3 regions of the Bacillus pretiosus genome follow, and region 2 is predicted to be linked to each of the others. Evidence: predicted binding sites of a transcription regulator. Region 2 holds the regulator's gene; each other region holds the start of a gene.
What was found. Region 2 encodes Rex, which represses fermentation and respiration genes when NADH is low (regulators of the CRP and FNR family bind a similar motif). Its sites were predicted from a motif close to TTGTGAAATATTTCACAA; they were not measured.

Region 1 (7,029 bases), 1.8 Mb from region 2:
AAAGGGTGGTACAACTGAAAATGTTATTTGTGGATATTTCTTTTGTAGTTGCTCTATTTCAAAAGGAATATCAAGTTTATAGTGAGCTGCTGCAAATAATAAAACAGGTACAATCATTATTTCAGTTGCGCCCTCTAGTATCGTTTCTGTAACTGCATCCGAAATGGTAGGTGTTGTTAGTTCTAGAAAAGCCATTTTTTGAATTCTTTCGTTACGTTCTTTCATAACAGATTGAATAAAGTGAATGAATTGCTCATTACCTTCTTGCAGGCGACTCCCGTGTCCAACATATACAATTCCTTTCATCGTACCACCAAATCTTTCTTCATAACCATGTCTTGTAATTGCTCATCTACATGATGAAGTCCGACTTTATTCGCATAGTGTAAAGTTGGAACGTCGGTATATGAGAAGGGAAGAGTAAGAATATCGCTAAAGCCAAGGCGTTTTATTTCTGATAGAAATGTATCAATTGAGGCACGCCCTTCAAATACAATACTATCCCATGAGAATTCAGAAAGCATACGAGAATGGACTTCATCGAAGCGATGATCAATTGTATATTCATGAGTCATCATATATGACCCAGCACCAATTGTCTCTTGAATAAAAGCAATTCGGTTAATATTTCGTCCTAAATAAACAGTTGTATCGGAAGAGAACTCTGCTTGTTTACTTAGTAGTCCATATTGTATAAGTTTTTCTTGAGTGGCAACGTTCATATGTTGTAGTTGCGCCTGTAAAGAACGAATATCTTTTTGGTGTTTACTACATGATCGCATCAATATTTCTACACTTTCAGCTGAACAAAATACAAGGCGATCAACGTTAAAAATTTCATTGATTTGTTCAAGTTTTAATGTGTATTCTGCTTTTTTGAAAGTAGGAATTTGATATATTTCTGCACCGGCTTCTTGTAACTTTTGCTTCATTGAACTTGTTTTATTCGTTGCGGATGCAAATAAAACTTTTTTACCATGTAATGGTTTACGTTCTTTCCAAGCGATTTGATTACGTAAGGAAACGACATCACCAACAATTGTCATGGATGGATTTGAAATATTCTCGTTTTTGACGATAGGAACAATGGTTGAAAGTGTTCCTGTGACAACGCGCTGCTTTCCGGTTGTACCCCATTCAATGACGGCTACTGGCGTATCTTTTTTCTTTCCTGCTTGTAGTAAGTTTTCACAAATTGTAGGTAAGTTTTTTATACCCATGTAGTAGGCAATTGTGTCGCTATTGTGGGATGAATTATATTTTCCATGATCGGTTAAAGGGCCTTTCGCATGCCCAGTTAGTAAAGTGACGCTATTACTGTAGTTACGGTGGGTGAGGGGGATACCTGCATAGCTACTAGCGGCGATGCTAGATGTAATACCTGGTACGATTTCATATGGAACGTTCGCTGCTGCTAAAGTTTCTGCTTCTTCACCAACACGGCCGAAAATAGATGGATCTCCGCCCTTTAAGCGGACAACGATTTTTCCTTCTTTCGCAAATTGAAGGAGGTGGGCGTTAATCATTTCTTGTCGCATAGTATGATTCTTTGGTATTTTTCCGCAATAAATAAGTTCACATGTTTCTTTTGTATAACTAAGAAAGAAAGGGTTTAATAAACGGTCATATAAAACGATATCTGCACGCTTTAAACAATCTATTGCTTTCTTTGTAATAAGCCCTTCATCACCTGGTCCTGCACCAACTAAATATACATATCCGTTCATCATCGCACCTCATCAATTTTTATTTAAAAGGAAGCCAGAGGAGGCTTCCTTTCGAAAATTACATGTATAAATAAATGTCACCATCAATAACTTCTACTTCGTATGTTTGAATACAGCCGTCATCAGGTTTTTGAACTTCACCTGTTAGTAATGAAATTTTCCAATCATGCAGTGGACAAAAAACGAATTCACCAGATACAATTCCTTCGGCTAATGGTCCGTTTTTATGAGGACAACGATTTTCTACAGCTTGAATATCGCCATTTGAAAGGCGGAATAGGGCGATAGACATACCTTTCATTTGTACCTCTTTACCGATTTGAATAGGAAGATCTTCTGCACGCATAACTTTTATTTTTTCTTTCGTTTGTATCATATAGATCACAGCTCCTTATTTCACAGTTTCTACTTCATACATCGCTTTTAATGATTTCGTTTCCAGTGCTTGTCCCCAAGCTTCTTTATATGTGCCACGAGCTGTTTGGAAACGTTCATTTAACTTAGTGACCATATTTACATCTTGCAGTATTTCTTTTATGTGATCGAAGCCTAATCGTTCTGTCCAGTAGGCAGTACGCTCTCCGTAAATACCAGTTTCACGATAATATTGCATGTAAGCTGTAGCGATGCGAAGGACATCATCTTCAGTAGAGACAATCATTACAAAATCAGCTTCGCGTACTTCTGTACCACCATTTCCGCCAATATAAAGTTGGTATCCATTTTCGACACAAACAACTCCAAAATCTTTCGTCAGTACTTCCGCACAGTTACGCGGACAACCCGTTACACCCATCTTCATTTTATGGGGTGTATCTACCATTTCTAATGATTGTTCAAGGAGCATACCAAGTCCTAATGAATCTTTCGTACCGAAACGGCAGAAGCGAGAACCAACACATGATTTTACATTACGAAGCGATTTTGAATACGCATACCCCGAAGTCATATGTAAGTCAGCCCATACGTTAGGTAAATCTTGTTTCTTAACACCGTATAAGCCAATTCGGCTCGCACCTGTAATTTTCACAAGAGGAACATCATATTTTTTCGCAACTTCAGCAATTTTCATTAAATCATCTGCTGTTGTAACGCCTCCGTACATACGTGGAATAACAGAGAATGTACCATCGTGCTGAATGTTACCGTTCATTCTTTCATTAACGAAGCGGGACGCTTTATCATCTTCATATTCTTCTGGAATCGCCATACGTAAATAGTAGTTCAAAGCAGGACGACATTTCGAACAGCCATCTTCATGTACAAAACCAAGAACATTTCGTACTTCTTTTGGAGATTTTAAACCTTTCTCGTGAATGGCTGCTACGACTTCATCACGTGATAAAGTTGTACATCCGCACATACCAGCAGACTGCGCAGAAGCATCAAAAGCATCTCCGAGTGTATGAGATAAAACTTGTTCCACAAGCGGACGACATTTACCACAAGATCCTGCTGCTTTCGTGCAGCCTTTTACTTCTTCAAAAGTAGTTAACTCTTGTTCTAAAATGGCATGAACGATTGTACCTTTCGTAACACCATTACATCCACAAATCGTGTCATCCGCACTCATTGTAGCAATGTCAAGTTCACTTTCTTCACCAGCTTTGTGAAGAATGGAAGCTGGTGTATATTCTTGTATATCTTCTTCTTTCTTTAACATGCTAAAGAGGCGTGTACCATCAGCTGTGTCACCATATAAAACGATACCAACGACTTTATTGTCGCGAATTAATACTTTTTTATAGGAACGTTTACATTCATCAAAGATCGATATTGCTTTCGTCTGATCATCTTCATATATTTGACCAGCAGAGAATAAATCACAACCAGCAACTTTTAATTGTGTACCGACGATACTGCCCGTATATCCATTCGTTTGTAAATTTGTTATATGTTTCGCTAATATTGCCCCTTGTTCATAAAGAGGAGCAACAAGTCCATAAGCGATACCGTCATGCTCTGCACATTCGCCAACTGCATAAATGGATTCATCATTTGTTAGCATATAGTCATTGACTACAATGCCGCGATTGACAATGAGACCAGCACCTCTTGCTATTTTCGTATTTGGTCGTATTCCGACAGCCATTACGATTAAATCACAATCTACAACTTCACCATCTTCAAATTGAATGCCCTCAACATAGTCTGTACCAAGAATTTTTACAGTTTTCTTTTCCATTAAAAACTTCATGCCTTGTGCTTCTAAATCTTCACGCAGAAGAGAAGCTGCTTTCGTATCTAGTTGTTGCTCCATTAAGTTAGGCATTAAATGAACAACATGTACGTCCATTCCTAAGTCAATTAGACCTCTTGCGGCTTCTAAACCGAGTAACCCGCCACCAATGACAACGGCCTTTTTCTTTTCTTTAGTGGTATCTATCATAAATTGTGTATCTTCAATAGTTCGAAATCCTGTTACACCGGGAAGTGTGGAACCTTCAACAGGTAAAATAAAAGCACTAGAACCTGTTGCAATAATGAGCTTGTCATATGTAAGAGTACGATTCTTTTCTGTAATAATAATTTTTTCTTCTCGGTTAATACTTTGAACTCTTTCGTTTGTATACAAAGTTATTTCGTTTTCATCGTACCAACTATATTCATTCATAATGATATCTTGCATATTTGTTTTGCCTTGTAAAACATGAGAGAGCATAATACGGTTGTAGTTTGGATGCGGTTCATCTCCAAAAATAGTAATCTCATAGGAATCACTATCATGTTTTAATATTTCTTCCATACAGCGTATGCCAGCCATACCATTTCCGATCATAACTAAACGTTTTTTCATTTTTGTTTCCCCTTTTTATGTGAAATATTGAACAAAGGATTATATTTTTATTATAGAAAATTAAAAAAGGGGGAGATGTGATATTTATCACACTTATATAATGATTCACAAATTGTTAAAATTCGGATTTGTTTGAGGGGGGCGTGGATATTTTTCGCAAAATGAAAAAGCAGGACATAAGTATTTACACTCATGTCCTGCACTTGATTTATGCTCTTGTAATGGCACGCGGAAATAAAATATTATTTTCTAAATGAATATGCTCAAATAAATCAGACTCTAGCGCTTCAAGGCGTTGATAAACAAGTCGATAAGTGCCGCAAGCTCCTTCTGGAGGAGTAAAGTCATTTGTCACTTTACGAAGTTCTTTTATAATATTTCCGGCGTGGCTATGTTCATTTTCCAACTCATCTACTACCTTGCTTAACTTTTCATAGTTTTCATCAGTTGGATTTTGTTCAAATTCTAAAATTAAGGGAAAATCTTCCGTTTCTTCTTTAATTAAATGCTGTTCTAATTCCATTTTAAGTTCATGAAATAGCTTATGAATTTGAGCTAAATGAGGCTGATTTACTCCATGAACACGTAATACTTTCGTCACATATGGACTTAACTGCGGTAATTCTTCATTTAAATAACGATGATGCTTATTAATTACATAATCAATCAATTCACGATAAGAAGCATTTTTCCAATCAATTTCAGATTCATTTAATCGTTTCGTATTATGATAAAGTGTATTTAACTTTGTAATTACTTCAGAAGCCGGTAAATTTCTTTCATGAATTGCATCAATAAGCGGCTTATTACCACCACAACAAAAATCTATTCTATACGATTTAAAAAGATCACTAGCTTTCGGAAATTGCGTAACAATCTCACCAACAATTGAAGTTTCAGTAAATGTATGTTCCATATGAATGCCTCCATAAAGTTTAAATGTAATATCTAAATTAAGAATAGCGATGAATGAAAAACAATGTGGTGATTGAAATCACTTATTATGTGTCTGTTTTGAGAATAATAGGAGTGTTATAAATGGAAGAGAGAGAGGAGGTAATTAGTCGCAATACTATTTGATAAAAAAAGAAGCTTACTAGAAGCTTCTTTTTTTATACTATTTTTCACATGCAACTCCATCACCATCACGATCAAGTTTAGAGCTATAACCTGGTTGGTCTCTATATAAAGGAGCTTTCCCAGCACTTCTAACTGCGGCACAATTTGCGTAAGTTACATTACTATTGTTACTTGCAGCAGGTTGTGTTTGAGCTTGCTGTGCTTTTTTCTGTTCCTCTTGTTGCTTACGAGCTTGCTCATCAGCTATGCGTTTTTGCTCTTCTTGTTGCTTACGAGCTTGTTCATCAGCGAGACGTTTTTGCTCTTCTTGTTGTTTACGAGCTTGCTCATCAGCCTGGCGTTTTTGTTCCTCTTGTTGTTTACGAGCTTGTTCATCAGCGAGACGTTTTTGCTCTTCTTGTTGCTTGCGAGCTTGCTCTTCGGCTTGGCGTTTTTCATCCTCTTGCTTACGAGCTTGTTCTTCCGCTTGACGCTTCTCATCTTCTTGCTTTTGAGTTTTTTCATCTGCTTCTTTCTTTGCTGCTTCATCTTTTTTGTCGCTATCTTTTTGTTCTGCATTGTTAGATGCAACTTTTTTACTAGTAGCTGCCGTCTTTTCAGAAGAAGGGTTTGAAATACTTGATAACGCACCAAAAATGACAAATAAAATAGCAGTGATTATAAATTGTTTTTTTGCTACACCTGTCTTTTTAATTACGGATAAGATTGCTAGAACAAGGAAAAAAATAAATAAAATTAAACTTAAAGTAGCAAAAAAATCGATGACTGGGTGTTCAGATTTTGTAGTGCCCATTCCTGTTAAGAGAATTGAAATCATAAAAAGAATAACAGTAGGACGACCATATTGTTTTGCTTTTCCATTTTTCTTAAAGAATGAAATGATACATAGTATTAAAAGAATAAAAGCAATAAAAAATAAAGCTGCACCAATATTACTCAAAATCGCCATTTTTATACCTCCATTTGTAAGATTTTCACTATTGATTATATAGGAACTTATTGGATATTACACGATTTATATAAATTTAGAAAATTAGTATTTTTAATAGACTTACAAACATTTATTTCATATATAAGGAAAAATGGATATATTCCCTATTACATTTTTAAAGATAATTCATAAATTATAATATAACGATTGAAAGGAGGGGGGTAAATGGAATTCCAATTATTGGTAACTTGTATATTACAAGAAGGTAATGCTTTCTTTTTAGTAACGAAAGTAGACGATGTTATTACGTTAAAAGTACCGATTACTGCGGGAGTAGCAGGTTTATTCTTAGCTTTAGGTGTACCAAGATGTTCTTAATTTAAGTTTCTAGAGTAGAAGGGAAGGGATATACCTTTCTCTTCTACTCTTACATAATATGATTATGTAAACTAAAATATTGTTTTGTAATAGCACGTTTAAAATGGACATGCATA
Region 2 (7,029 bases):
AAAAACATAAAAAAACATCCATTTCTATATAGAAATGGATGTTTTTCGAGCAAACGGAATTACATCATTCCGCCCATACCGCCCATGCCCATGCCGCCCATGTCAGGCATTGCTGGTGCATTTGGTTCTGGCTTGTCAGCAACTACAGCTTCAGTCGTTAAGAACATAGCTGCAACAGATGCTGCGTTTTGAAGTGCAGAACGAGTTACTTTAGCTGGATCTACGATACCAGTTTCAAGCATGTTAACCCACTCGCCAGTAGCTGCGTTGAAACCAACGCCTACTTTTTCGCCTTTTAGACGCTCTACAACTACAGATCCTTCTAGACCAGCGTTGATTGCGATTTGACGAACTGGCTCTTCTAGTGCGCGAAGTACGATGTTGATACCTGTTGCTTCGTCGCCTTCAGCTACGATAGAAGCTACTTTCGTGTATACGTTCATAAGTGAAGTACCACCACCTGCAACGATACCTTCTTCTACTGCTGCACGAGTTGAGTTAAGTGCATCTTCAATGCGAAGTTTGCGCTCTTTTAACTCAGTTTCAGTTGCTGCACCTACTTTAATTACTGCTACGCCACCTGCAAGTTTTGCAAGACGCTCTTGTAATTTTTCACGATCGAATTCAGAAGTAGTTTCTTCTAATTGCGCGCGGATTTGACCGATGCGAGCTTCGATTTGTTGTGAATTTCCGATACCTTCAACTACAGTTGTGTTTTCTTTCGTTACAACAACTTTACCAGCACGTCCTAAAGATTCAATTGTAGCAGATTTTAAGTCACGACCTAATTCTTCAGTGATTACTTCGCCACCAGTTAAGATTGCGATATCTTCTAGCATTGCTTTACGACGGTCACCAAATCCAGGAGCTTTAACAGCTACTACATTGAATGTACCACGAAGTTTGTTCACTACTAATGTAGCTAAAGCTTCGCCTTCTACATCTTCAGCGATGATAAGAAGTGGTTTACCTTGTTGTACCACTTGCTCTAATACTGGTAAGATTTCTTGGATGTTAGAAATCTTCTTATCAGTAATTAAGATGTATGGGTTATCAAGAACTGCTTCCATTTTGTCAGAATCAGTAATCATGTAAGGAGATGCATATCCACGATCAAATTGCATACCTTCTACTACGTCTAATTCTGTTGTAAATCCTTTAGATTCTTCTAAAGTAATAACGCCGTCGTTACCAACGCGCTCCATTGCTTCAGCGATTAATTGACCTACTTCTTCGTCAGCTGCAGAAATAGCAGCTACTTGTGCGATAGAAGATTTGCCTTCGATTGGTTTAGAAATCTCTTTTAATTCTGCAATTGCAGCAGTAACAGCTTTTTCGATACCTTTACGAAGACCCATTGGGTTCGCACCAGCTGTTACGTTTTTAAGACCTTCACGAATCATAGCTTGTGCTAATACAGTTGCAGTTGTTGTTCCGTCACCAGCTACATCATTTGTTTTGCTAGCAACTTCTGCTACTAATTTTGCACCCATGTTTTCGAATGCATCTTCTAATTCGATTTCTTTTGCGATTGTTACACCATCATTTGTAATAAGTGGTGAACCAAATTTTTTCTCAAGTACAACGTTACGACCTTTTGGTCCAAGCGTTACTTTTACTGCGTTTGCAAGAGTGTCGACACCGCGAAGCATCGAACGACGTGCTTCTTCACTAAATTTAATATCTTTTGCCATAATAATTGACCCCCTTGAATTTTTTAAGATTTATATAATTAACCGATAACTGCTAAAATGTCACTTTCACGTAAAATCAAGTAGTCAGTACCTTCATATTTTACTTCAGTACCTGCATATTTTGAGAAGATGATAAGATCACCTGCAGCTACCTCTAGAGCAACACGCTCACCATTTTCAAGCACTCGACCAGTACCTACTGCAATAACTTTACCCTCTTGTGGTTTTTCTTTTGCAGTGTCTGGTAATACAATACCACTTGCTGTTTTTTCTTCTGCTTGAACAAGCTCAATTACAACGCGATCACCTAATGGCTTTAGCATGAACAATAACCTCCTCATTTTGTTATGTAAATTTTATTTATTAGCACTCAAGTCACCCGAGTGCTAACACACTTATAATAATAAATAATCTCAATTTCTTTTGCAAGTAAAAAAATCATAATTTTTTCGCAAATTAAGCTATACACTTTTCTATATAGAGTCCCTCTTCTTCTACCTTTACTATATGAATCGTTGTTTCCCCTACTCGTATGTTACAATATGAAAGGACACCCTAAGTTGTTTTCGCTATACACACAACTTTCTCCTGTCTTCTATTATAATTTCAAATAAGGATTTACGAAAAAAACATAATTTAAGCGAGGTTTATATCGTAGGTAGCATACTTACATGTTATCCTACCTTATCTCATACACTAGAGTTAGAAAGGATGGTTAAACCATTTGAAAAAACAATATTGGTGGGTTATCGTTACATACATTTTAATGCAGTTATCATCCATTGCTGGATTACCACTTCTGCTGAAAACTGGACTTTATGATAACAGGGGATTTACTAGAGAAGAGAAATTTCAACTCATAACTGGCCACTGGGCAATCATTAGCTTCTTTATTGCATTATGTATCGTACTTTGGTTACTTAGAACAGATATTCGTGACAGACGTTTAGATACAATGCGCTCTACTGTTCCAGCTACGATTGGTTGGATTTTTATCGGGTTCTTCCTAGCATTTTTCTCACAAAGTATTGCCGGTATGATAGAAATGCGTGTATTAGGAATTAAACCTGGATCAGAAAATACAGCAAGACTTATGGATATCGCAAAAACGACACCTTGGTTCCTTATCGTTATCTCTATAATAGGACCTATTTTGGAAGAAATCGTATTTAGAAAAATTTTATTTGGTACACTTTATAAGAAGTTTAACTTCTTTATTGCTGCTATCATTAGTTCTCTTGTATTCGCAGCAATTCATTTTGATTTCACTCACTTATTGGTATACACTTCTATGGGACTCGTATTCGCCTTTTTATATGTAAAAACGAAGCGTATTATCGTCCCTATCGCAGCTCATGTTGCAATGAATACATTAGTTGCAGTTGCTCAAGTTTTAATGAGCAATGAACAAATTCAAGAAATGATTAAAGAAGCTGAAAAAATGCAAGGCTTTATCGGAGGATTTTTAGTATGAGGAACTCACCATTGTTCATGGCTGCATTGTACTTCCTTCTAGGATGTATCTTTACACGCTTCGCCATTACGAACGTAACAGATACAATCTGGAATATGTGGACAATACTATTTGCAGTTATGGCAACAATTGATTTTAATTTGGCACTTCGCCTTATCTTAGTTAAATTCACAAAGAAAAAACAATAATAAAACGCAGAGGTCGCTTCCTCTGCGTTTTATTGTGGATAATTCTTTAAAAAGTAAACAAGTGTTTGTAACTCTACCGCTAAATCAATATGGTGAATTCTTATATTATCTGACACATTTAAGCGCGCTGGTGTGAAATTTAAAATACCATGCACGTTCGTTTCTGCCAATCTATCTGCTACAGATTGTGCCACTGTAGCGGGTACTGTTAATATTGCCACTTGTATATCAGTTGATAAACGTTCTTCTAATTCATCTAAATGATATACAGGAATGCCCCCGATTTCTGTCCCGACTTTCTCTTCACTAACATCAAACGCCATTTCAATTTTTGTATTATTGTTTTTCGTGAAATTATAATGTAAGAAAGCGGTCCCTAAATTACCTACTCCAATAAGTGCTACACGTGTTATATCATCTTGGTCGAGTGTTTCACGGAAAAATGATAATAAATAATTTACGTTATATCCATAACCTTTTTTCCCTAACGCTCCAAAATATGAAAAATCTCTTCGAATCGTTGCGGAATCAACTTTTACCGCTTCACTCAATTCGGCTGATGAAACACGTTGCTTACCAGAAAGAGATAAGTTTTGGATAAATCGATAGTATAGAGGCAATCGTTTGGCAGTGGCCTGTGGAATTTTTTGCTGCTCCATATAACCTCTCCTCTCTTCCTACCTTTATTCATATACTTGAATCAAATACAGAAGTTTAGCACTCATGAATTTCCCTGTATAATAAAGAGAAGAAGTATTCTCTCTTTATTTTAAACTATACACTATTTTTAGTATGATTGAGAAATATAAACATGGCAAAGTTAAGAAATTATTTGAGGTGAAAACATTGATTTTATTACAAGTAAACGCGCTTACGAAATTATACGGTGCCGAAACGATTCTTGCAAACATAAAATTGGAAGTTCAAACGAAAGATCGTATCGCATTAGTCGGACGAAATGGGGCCGGAAAATCTACACTATTAAAAATAATAGCTGGTGAGCTATCTCATGATGGTGGCGAAATTATAAAACCAAAAGATGTCTCAATCGGATATTTAGCTCAAAATACCGGGTTAGAAACGTCTTTAACAATTTGGGATGAAATGTTAACCGTCTTTACACACTTGCAGCAAATGGAGACAAAACTTCGAAGGCTAGAGCAAGAGATGGGAAAAGAAGAAAACTTTTCAAACGAGGCTACATATGAAAGATTATTAGCTGATTATGACCAATTGCAATTAGATTATAAAGATCAAGGTGGATATCAATATGAAGCAGATATTCGCTCGATTTTAAGTGGTCTTGGCTTCCCAGTTGAAACGCACCAGACGACGATTTCTACATTAAGCGGTGGACAAAAAACACGATTAGCTCTCGGTAAATTATTATTAACGAAACCAGACCTACTTATTTTGGACGAGCCTACAAACCATTTAGACATCGAAACATTAACATGGCTTGAACAATATTTACAAGGCTATCCTGGCGCAATACTAATCGTTTCCCATGACCGTTATTTCTTAGATAAACTCGTTACACAAGTATATGAAATTTCGAATAAAGAAAGCAGACGATTTGTTGGTAACTACAGTAAATATTTAGACTTAAAATCAGCATTATACGAGCAAGACATGAAACGTTATGAAAAACAACAAGATGAAATCGCTAAGCTTGAGGATTTCGTTCAAAAAAATATAGCGCGCGCATCTACGACAAAACGTGCTCAAAGCCGTCGTAAACAATTAGATAGAATGGAATTATTGACTAGACCATTAGGTGATTCTAAGTCAGCATCCTTCTACTTCGATATCGAAAAACAAAGTGGAAATGATGTTTTACAAGTAAAGGATGCAACTATCGGCTATGATGATGATCCGATTATTGAACATGTAACTATGCGCTTAACTCGCGGGGATAGCGTTGCTTTAGTTGGTCCAAACGGAATTGGAAAATCCACATTATTAAAATCACTTGTGAATAAGTTACCACTATTAAATGGTGATGTTTCTTTCGGATCCAATGTATCTGTTGGTTATTATGATCAAGAACAAGCAAACTTAACATCTTCTAAGCGAGTTTTAAATGAGTTATGGGATGAATATCCATTGCAGCCCGAAAAAGAAATTCGCACGATATTAGGTAACTTCTTATTCACAGGGGATGATGTACTAAAACCAGTATCTTCTCTTAGTGGTGGACAAAAAGCTCGATTAGCTCTTGCAAAACTTATGATGCAAAAATCAAATTTATTAATTCTCGATGAACCTACGAACCATCTTGATTTAAATAGTAAAGAAATTTTGGAGAATGCTTTAATTGATTATCCAGGCACCCTTCTATTTGTTTCACATGACCGCTACTTTATTAATCGTGTAACGACGACCGTTGTTGAGTTGTCAACAGAAGGTGCACAAGAGTATTTAGGCGATTACGATTACTATGTGGAGAAGAAAAATGAAATGATTGAACGTGCAGCATTTGAACAACAAGAACAGCAAGAAAACCAAGCACCTGTTCAAAAAACTGTAGCGCAAGAAAAATTAAATTATCTCGAAGAAAAAGAGCGTAAACAATTAGAACGTCAACGCACTCGAAAAATTGAGGAACTAGAACAAAATATTGTAGAATTTGAAGAAGAAATTGCTACGTTAGAAGATCAACTTTGCTTACCAGAAATATACGCAGATTATGAAAAGGCTAGTGAAATTACAACGAAAAAGCAAACACTACAAGAGCAACTTGATGCTTGTATGGCAGAATGGGAAGAATTACATTTATAAGAGTATGAATAAGAAGGATGTCTCATAAGTCGGGATTTTTGACTATGCGACATCCTTTTTATCTTCTAGCTGGGGTATAAACGATTCGACACGACATACCGATTTACCGACAAAGTTTGACAATGTTGGCTCGCCCCTATAATAAGGGGACATTTCAAAATGTTTTTTAGAGATATCTTCTTGCGATTTATTTCCCAAAAAAGAATACATTCAAAGGTCAGACTTCTTCTGCTTTATCCACAGGTTTATACACATATCCACCTTTATAAAATAAACCCCAAAATAACTTTTCCACATTATCCACAACTTCCAAAAAAGTTATCAACATTTTATATACACAATAAAACCCACATTATCAACAGATAATATGGGTTTTATCCACAAGCTGTGGTTAATTTTGTGCATAACTATTCTTCAATATCTAATCCTGGATTTGCATTTAGAGCTAATGTAGCACGTTTTCCTTGTTCATATGCAATTGTACCTGCGGCTGCAATCATCGCTGCATTATCGGTACATAAAGATAGTGGAGGAATAATTAGCTCGATATTTTCTTTTGTCGCAAATTCCGCTTCCAAACGTGCGCGAAGTCCTTTATTCGCAGCTACTCCACCAGCAAGAAGCAGTTGCTTTACGTTATACGCTTCTGCTGCACGAGATGCTTTCGTTACAAGCACATCTATTACACTCGCTTGGAAACTTGCTGCTAAATCTTCCGGTGCAATTTCTATCCCGCGTTGTTTCGCGTTATGCACAGTGTTGATAACTGCTGATTTCAATCCACTGAAACTGAAATCATACGAATCAGGTTCTAGCCATGCACGAGGCAAATCGATTGTCGGTTCCCCTTCATGTGCAAGGCGATCAATGTGAGGACCACCTGGATATGGCA
Region 3 (7,029 bases), 720 kb from region 2:
ACGGAGCGGAGCGTATTATGCTTGGTCACTCGGAAGCTGTATTATCAGGCGGAGCGGAATCAATGAGTTTAGTTCCGATGATGGGACACGTTGTTCGTCCAAATAGTCGCCTTGTTGAAGCAGCTCCAGAATATTATATGGGTATGGGACATACAGCAGAGCAAGTTGCTGTGAAATATGGAATTTCTCGTGAAGAACAAGATGCATTTGCAGTAAGAAGTCATCAACGTGCTGCGAAAGCATTAGCTGCAGGGAACTTTGCTGATGAAACAGTATCTGTAGATGTAACGTTACGTACGGTTGGATCAAACAATAAACTGCAAGAAGAAACAATCATTTTCGCACAAGACGAAGGTGTAAGAGCAGAAACGTCGCTAGACATTTTAGGTAAATTACGTCCAGCATTTAACGTTCGCGGTTCTGTAACAGCTGGTAACTCTTCACAAATGAGTGACGGTGCAGCATCTGTACTATTAATGGATCGTGAAAAAGCAGTGAGTGATGGCATGAAACCACTTGCGAAATTCCGTTCATTTGCAGTAGCTGGCGTACCACCAGAAGTAATGGGAATTGGCCCAATCGCTGCAATTCCAAAGGCATTAAAATTAGCTGGTTTAGAGCTATCTGATATTGGCCTATTCGAACTAAATGAAGCATTCGCTTCTCAATCGATCCAAGTTATTCGTGAGCTTGGTTTAGATGAAGAAAAAGTAAACGTAAATGGCGGTGCAATAGCACTTGGACATCCACTTGGCTGTACAGGAGCAAAACTAACACTATCTCTTATTCACGAAATGAAACGCCGCAACCAACAATTCGGTATCGTAACAATGTGTATCGGCGGCGGAATGGGAGCAGCAGGAGTGTTTGAATTACTATAAAAAAAGTGGAAGCGGCTCGCTCAAAATGAGACGCCGCCAATACAAAGAATGGAAGCAACAAAGGTTTATAAAAAATAAAATTGAGAGCCAGCTTCTTTCAAAAAGAAAGAAGCTGCTTATGAAAATATGAAGGAGGAAATTTTCATGGAAAAAACAGTAGGAAATGCGGTTAAAGGCGGTAGCTTTTTAGTTGATGAGATTACGATTGATCAAGTGTTTACGCCAGAGGATTTTTCATCTGAGCATAAAATGATTGCAAAAACGACAGAGGACTTTATCGTAAATGAAGTTCTTCCAGAGCTTGAATATTTAGAGCAACACGAGTTTGATCGTTCTGTTCGTCTTTTAAAAGAAGCTGGGGAACTTGGTTTATTAGGCGCTGACGTACCAGAAGAGTACGGCGGAATTGGCCTTGATAAAGTAAGCTCAGCGTTAATCGCAGAGAAATTCTCGCGCGCTGGTGGTTTTGCAATTACTCACGGTGCTCACGTAGGTATCGGATCATTACCAATCGTGTTATTCGGTAATGAAGAGCAAAAGAAAAAGTATTTACCATTACTTGCAACTGGTGAAAAATTAGCGGCATACGCATTAACAGAGCCAGGTTCAGGGTCTGATGCATTAGGTGCGAAAACAACTGCACGTTTAAATGCAGAAGGTACACATTACGTATTAAATGGTGAAAAACAATGGATTACAAACTCTGCATTCGCTGACGTATTTATCGTATATGCAAAAATTGATGGAGAGCACTTCTCAGCATTTATCGTAGAGAAAGAATATGCTGGCGTATCTACAAGCCCAGAAGAAAAGAAAATGGGTATTAAATGTTCTTCAACTCGTACGTTAATTTTAGAAGATGCATTAGTACCGAAAGAAAACTTACTTGGTGAAATCGGTAAAGGTCATATTATCGCGTTCAACATTTTAAATATCGGCCGTTATAAATTAGGTGTTGGTACAGTTGGATCTGCGAAACGTGCAGTAGAAATTTCAGCACAATATGCAAACCAACGTCAACAGTTCAAACAACCAATCGCTCGCTTCCCATTAATTCAAGAGAAACTTGCGAATATGGCAGCGAAAACATATGCAGCTGAAAGCTCTGTATACCGTACAGTAGGTTTATTCGAAAGCCGCATGAGCACATTATCTGAAGAGGAAGTAAAGGACGGTAAAGCAGTAGCAGCTTCTATCGCTGAATATGCAATCGAGTGTTCTTTAAATAAAGTATTCGGTTCTGAAGTACTAGATTATACAGTTGATGAAGGTGTTCAAATTCACGGTGGTTACGGATTTATGGCAGAGTATGAGATTGAAAGAATGTACCGCGATTCTCGTATTAACCGTATTTTCGAAGGAACGAACGAAATTAACCGCCTAATCGTACCAGGTACGTTCTTACGTAAAGCGATGAAAGGTGAATTACCACTTCTTCAAAAAGCACAAAAATTACAAGAAGAGTTAATGATGATGATGCCAGAAGAAGTAGGCGATGAGCCATTAGCACTTCAAAAATATTTAGTAACTAACGCGAAGAAAATCGGCTTAATGGTAGCTGGATTAGCTGCTCAAAAATACGGTAAAGCATTAGATAAAGAGCAAGAAATTCTTGTGAATATCGCTGACATCGTAAGCAACCTATACGCAATGGAGTCAGCTGTTCTTCGTACAGAAAAGGCAATTAAAACAACTGGTCTTGAAAAGAATAAACAAAAAGTGTTATACACTGAAGTATTCTGCCAAGAAGCGTTCAACGAAATCGAAGCAGATGCGAAAGAAACACTTATCGCAGTTGAAAACGGCGACATGCTGCGCATGATGTTATCATCATTACGTAAATTAACTCGCCACACACCACTTAACGTAATTCCGAAGAAACGTGAAATCGCTGCGAAAATTTTAGAAGATGAGCGTTACACAGTTTAATAGCTGTAAAGAAAAGTAGTCGTATAAACGGCTACTTTTCTTTTTTTTTTGCAAAAATGAAAATTTTAGTGACAAAAAACTAATACCATTAGTATAATGAAACTAATGGTATTAGTTTTCGTGAAAAGGGAGCTGGAAATATGAGAGTGATACATGAAAAAACGGTATATCAATTGTCATTTTTGCCAAGAGTGTTTCCTGTGAATTGTTACTTTGTCGAGGAAGAAGATGGTTTAACTTTAATTGATGCGGCTTTGCCATATAGCGCAAAAGGTATTTTACAGGCGGCTGAAAAAATAGGGAAACCAATTACGAATATTGTATTAACACATGCGCATGATGATCACATCGGTGCATTAGACGCATTAAAGGAAGTGCTTTCTAATGTTCCAGTCTATATTTCTAAGCGGGACGCAAAGCTTTTAGAAGGAGATACGACGTTACAAAAGGATGAACCGAATATACCGATAAAAGGCGGTGTACCTAAAAAGGTAAAAACGGTACCTGATGTTTTATTGGAAGATGGCGACCGAGTTGGATCGCTTCTTGCGATTATGACGCCGGGACATACGCCAGGCTCCATGTCGCTTCTTGATGTACGAAATAAAGCTCTTATTGTCGGGGATGCCTTCCAAACAAGAGGAGGTATGGCTGTTTCGGGACAAATGAAATTTTGGTTTCCGTTTCCTGCAATGGCAACGTGGAGCAAAGAAATATCATTACAAAGTGCAGAGAAGCTAAGCGAATATGAGCCTTCCTTACTTGCGGCAGGACATGGGAAAATGATAAAGAATCCAGGTACTGTCATAAAACATGCTATTAAGGAAGCTAAGCGGAATATAGAAAGTAGAAAAGAGGGTTAATTTATGTCACCAAGAATCGGACTTACATTACAGAAAATTGTAGAAACAGCAGCAGAAATTGCAGATACAAATGGAATACAAGAAGTAACGTTAGCTTCATTAGCGCAAACATTAGGGGTACGTTCCCCCTCGCTATACAATCATGTGAAAGGTTTACAAGATGTACGGAAAAATCTTGGCATTTACGGAATCAAACAGCTGTATAACAGACTGGAAGAAGCGGCCGAGGGTAAACGGATGGATGAAGCAATTCATGCTTTGGGAGAAGCGTATGTAGCATTCGTACGCAAACATCCTGGACTGTATGAAGCAACTTTTTTACGAGATGAAGAAGTAAGAAAAGCAGGTGACGGAATTGTAAAGCTTTGTCTTCATGTTTTACAACAATACGGCTTAGAAGGAGAGAATGCACTTCATGCGACGCGTGGATTCAGAAGTATTTGTCACGGGTTTGCGTCGATTGAACAGCAAGGGGGATTTGGTCTACCGTTAGATTTGGATATAAGTTTACATGTATTATTGGAAACGTTTATTAAAGGATTACATGTAATAAAAGATTGAATAAGAAGAGAGACAGTCAGCAACCTTAGGAGAAATTCTAAGGTTTTTTAGTGTATATGATTTCAAAAGAACAGAATACTAAAGGAGAATGTATGAAGAAAGGTAGGAGTATTCTATGCAAAATTTAACAGAGCTTGAAGTAGAAAACTTACGCCATTTAATTGGTGGACATGCAACAATTATTAATAAGTTAGACCAGTACGCACAGGCTTGTACAGATCCACAACTGAAACAAATGCTACAAAAGGATGCACAAGATGCACGAAATACGAAACAGCAATTGATGACTTTTCTAGGATAGGAGGAAGCGACAGATGAATGAAAAAGATATGGTAAATGATTATTTAGCAGGATTGAATGCAAGTTTAACAAGTTATGCAAATTATATTTCTCAGTCTGATAATGAACAGTTACATCAAACGTTAATCCAAATTCGTAATCAGGATGAGATGCGTCAACGTAATATGTATGAGTACGCAAAGCAAAAGAGTTATTATAAGCCAGCTGCACCTGCTAACCCAATGGTTGTACAGCAATTAAAAGGTCAATTAAGTGCGGAATAATGGGATGAAGAAACGAGCGAATGAAGTCGCTCGTTTTTTTGTTTTGGGCATGTCAATAAATATATAATAAATATTTTTTAAGTTGTAACAAATATGACGAAAATGGAATATAACAATTCACAAAAAGGACAAAAGTTTGCTCAATATTTCACAAAGTATCCATGGTTTATATCGTGGGAATCTATATAATGAGGAGTGTAAAGAACAAAAGAAATAGATTATATGATCAATTAGGAGAGATTGCTATGAAAAGAAATACAAGAAAAATTGCAATTATCGGTACTGGATTAGTTGGATCAAGTTGTGCATATTCCATTGTAAATCAAGGCATTTGCGAAGAACTATTATTAATTGATATAAATCATGAACGTGCAGTTGGGGAAGCAATGGATTTATCACACTGCATTAACTTTACAAATACAAGAACAAAAGTATATGCAGGAAGCTATGAAGACTGCAAAGATATGGACATCGTTATTATTACAGCAGGACCAGCACCAAAACCTGGACAAAGTCGCTTAGATACTTTAGGAGCGAGTGCGAAGATTATGGAAAGTATTGTTGGCGGCGTAATGGAAAGTGGATTTGATGGTATTTTCTTACTTGCATCGAACCCAGTTGATATTATTACATATCAAGTGTGGAAATTATCTGGATTACCTAGAAATCGTGTGATCGGTACTGGTACATCACTAGATTCTTCTCGCTTAAGAACAATTTTATCTGAAATGTTACATGTAGATCCTCGTAGTATTCATGGGTATTCTCTAGGAGAACATGGTGATTCTCAAATGGTTGCTTGGTCTCACGTAACTGTTGGCGGAAAGCCGATTCTACAAATTTTAGAAGAGAAAAAAGACCGATTTGGTGAAATAGATTTAGATGAAATTGTTGAGAAGACTGCAAAAGCTGGATGGGAAATTTATAAACGAAAAGGTACTACTTATTACGGAATCGGAAATTCTCTAGCATATATTGCGAGCTCAATCTTTAACGATGATTACCGTGTCATTGCTGTATCAGCTATTTTAGATGGGGAGTACGGTGAGTATGATATTTGTACAGGAGTGCCAGCTATTATTACTAGAGATGGTATAAAAGAAATTGTAGAACTAAACTTAACAGAGGATGAAGAATCTCGATTCGCAAAATCAAACGATATTTTACGTGATTATATGAAAACAATTGGTTACTAACTTATAGGAGAAGGTGAAACAAATGAAGGAATATATAATGTCTCGTGTATTTAAAGCATCTGCTGGAATCGCACAAGGTATTTTCGTATCCCTTGGAATTGGTTTACTAATCGAAAATATAGGAAGAATTGTTGATATTCCATTGCTTATTACAATCGGAGTTGTTGCAAAATCGCTTATGGCACCAGCCATTGGTGCCGGAATTGCCTTTATGCTCGGTGCAAATGGTCTTGTAATCTTCTCGGCTATGGTAGCTGGAGCGATTGGTGCTGGATCCATTTCAATTACTGAAGCAGGTCTAATTATTAAAACAGGTGAGCCAATCGGTGCATTATTAACAGCAACTTTAGCTGTATATATTGGTAAACGTTTAAGTGGAAAAACTGCGTTAGATATGATGCTCGTTCCATTTGCGGCAATATTAGGTTCTGGTTTAGTTGGTATTTGGTTGTCTCATAATATTACTCCTGTGTTAAATACAATTGGAGCATTCATTAAAGATAGCTCAGCTGGTAGCCCGTTCATCGCTTCTATTGTTATTGCAGTCGTTTGGGGACTATTACTTATCTCTCCAGCTTCATCAGCTGCGTTAGCGATCGCACTTAGCTTAGACGGTGTTGCAGGTGGTGCTGCTCTTGCAGGCTGCGTTGCTCAGTTTATCGGATTCTCTGTAATCTCAGCGAAAGAAAATAATTTAGGCGGCATATTAGCTCAAGCGCTTTGTACTCCGAAAGTACAGTTGCCAAATATCACTAAAAATCCAATGATTCTCGTCCCAACTGTCGTCGCCAGTGCTATAGTTGGTCCAGTATCCGCATTAATTTTCCAACTAGAAGCAGGAAAAGAAATTGCAGGTCTTGGATTAAGTTCTCTTATCGCACCAATTAATTTAATTTCTAGCGAAGGATGGGAAGTTGTCCCAGCGATGGTAATCACTTATATCATCATTCCGGTAGCTGTTTCTTATATACTTTACATTGCTCTTAAAAAAGCAGGTCGTATTCACTCTGGTGATATGACTGTACCGCAATCTTAA

Region 1: the regulator Rex is predicted to act here: its motif matches at 4,542-4,559, upstream of nirB (NADPH-nitrite reductase large subunit).
Region 3: the regulator Rex is predicted to act here: its motif matches at 4,934-4,951, upstream of ACU8YW_RS24930 (L-lactate dehydrogenase).

Annotation. Positions count from the first base shown of each region.
Region 1 is NZ_CM129593.1:2,012,556-2,019,584, forward strand. It holds gene ACU8YW_RS10465 (sirohydrochlorin chelatase) at 1-306, opposite strand, end outside; gene ACU8YW_RS10470 (uroporphyrin-III C-methyltransferase) at 303-1,727, opposite strand; gene nirD (nitrite reductase small subunit NirD) at 1,786-2,103, opposite strand; gene nirB (NADPH-nitrite reductase large subunit) at 2,119-4,524, opposite strand; gene ric (iron-sulfur cluster repair di-iron protein) at 4,733-5,440, opposite strand; gene ACU8YW_RS10490 (excalibur calcium-binding domain-containing protein) at 5,642-6,553, opposite strand; gene exsG (exosporium protein ExsG) at 6,761-6,913, shown strand.
Region 2 is NZ_CM129593.1:255,722-262,750, reverse strand. It holds gene groL (chaperonin GroEL) at 60-1,694, opposite strand; gene groES (co-chaperone GroES) at 1,733-2,017, opposite strand; gene ACU8YW_RS01520 (CPBP family intramembrane glutamic endopeptidase) at 2,419-3,168, shown strand; gene ACU8YW_RS01515 (YdiK family protein) at 3,165-3,356, shown strand; gene ACU8YW_RS01510 (redox-sensing transcriptional repressor Rex) at 3,386-4,015, opposite strand; gene ACU8YW_RS01505 (ABC-F family ATP-binding cassette domain-containing protein) at 4,203-6,137, shown strand; gene tsaD (tRNA (adenosine(37)-N6)-threonylcarbamoyltransferase complex transferase subunit TsaD) at 6,545-7,029, opposite strand, start outside.
Region 3 is NZ_CM129593.1:4,792,811-4,799,839, reverse strand. It holds gene ACU8YW_RS24960 (acetyl-CoA C-acetyltransferase) at 1-881, shown strand, start outside; gene ACU8YW_RS24955 (acyl-CoA dehydrogenase FadE) at 1,026-2,810, shown strand; gene ACU8YW_RS24950 (MBL fold metallo-hydrolase) at 2,951-3,673, shown strand; gene ACU8YW_RS24945 (TetR/AcrR family transcriptional regulator) at 3,677-4,234, shown strand; gene ACU8YW_RS24940 (hypothetical protein) at 4,350-4,535, shown strand; gene ACU8YW_RS24935 (spore coat protein) at 4,549-4,797, shown strand; gene ACU8YW_RS24930 (L-lactate dehydrogenase) at 5,043-5,993, shown strand; gene ACU8YW_RS24925 (PTS sugar transporter subunit IIC) at 6,016-7,029, shown strand.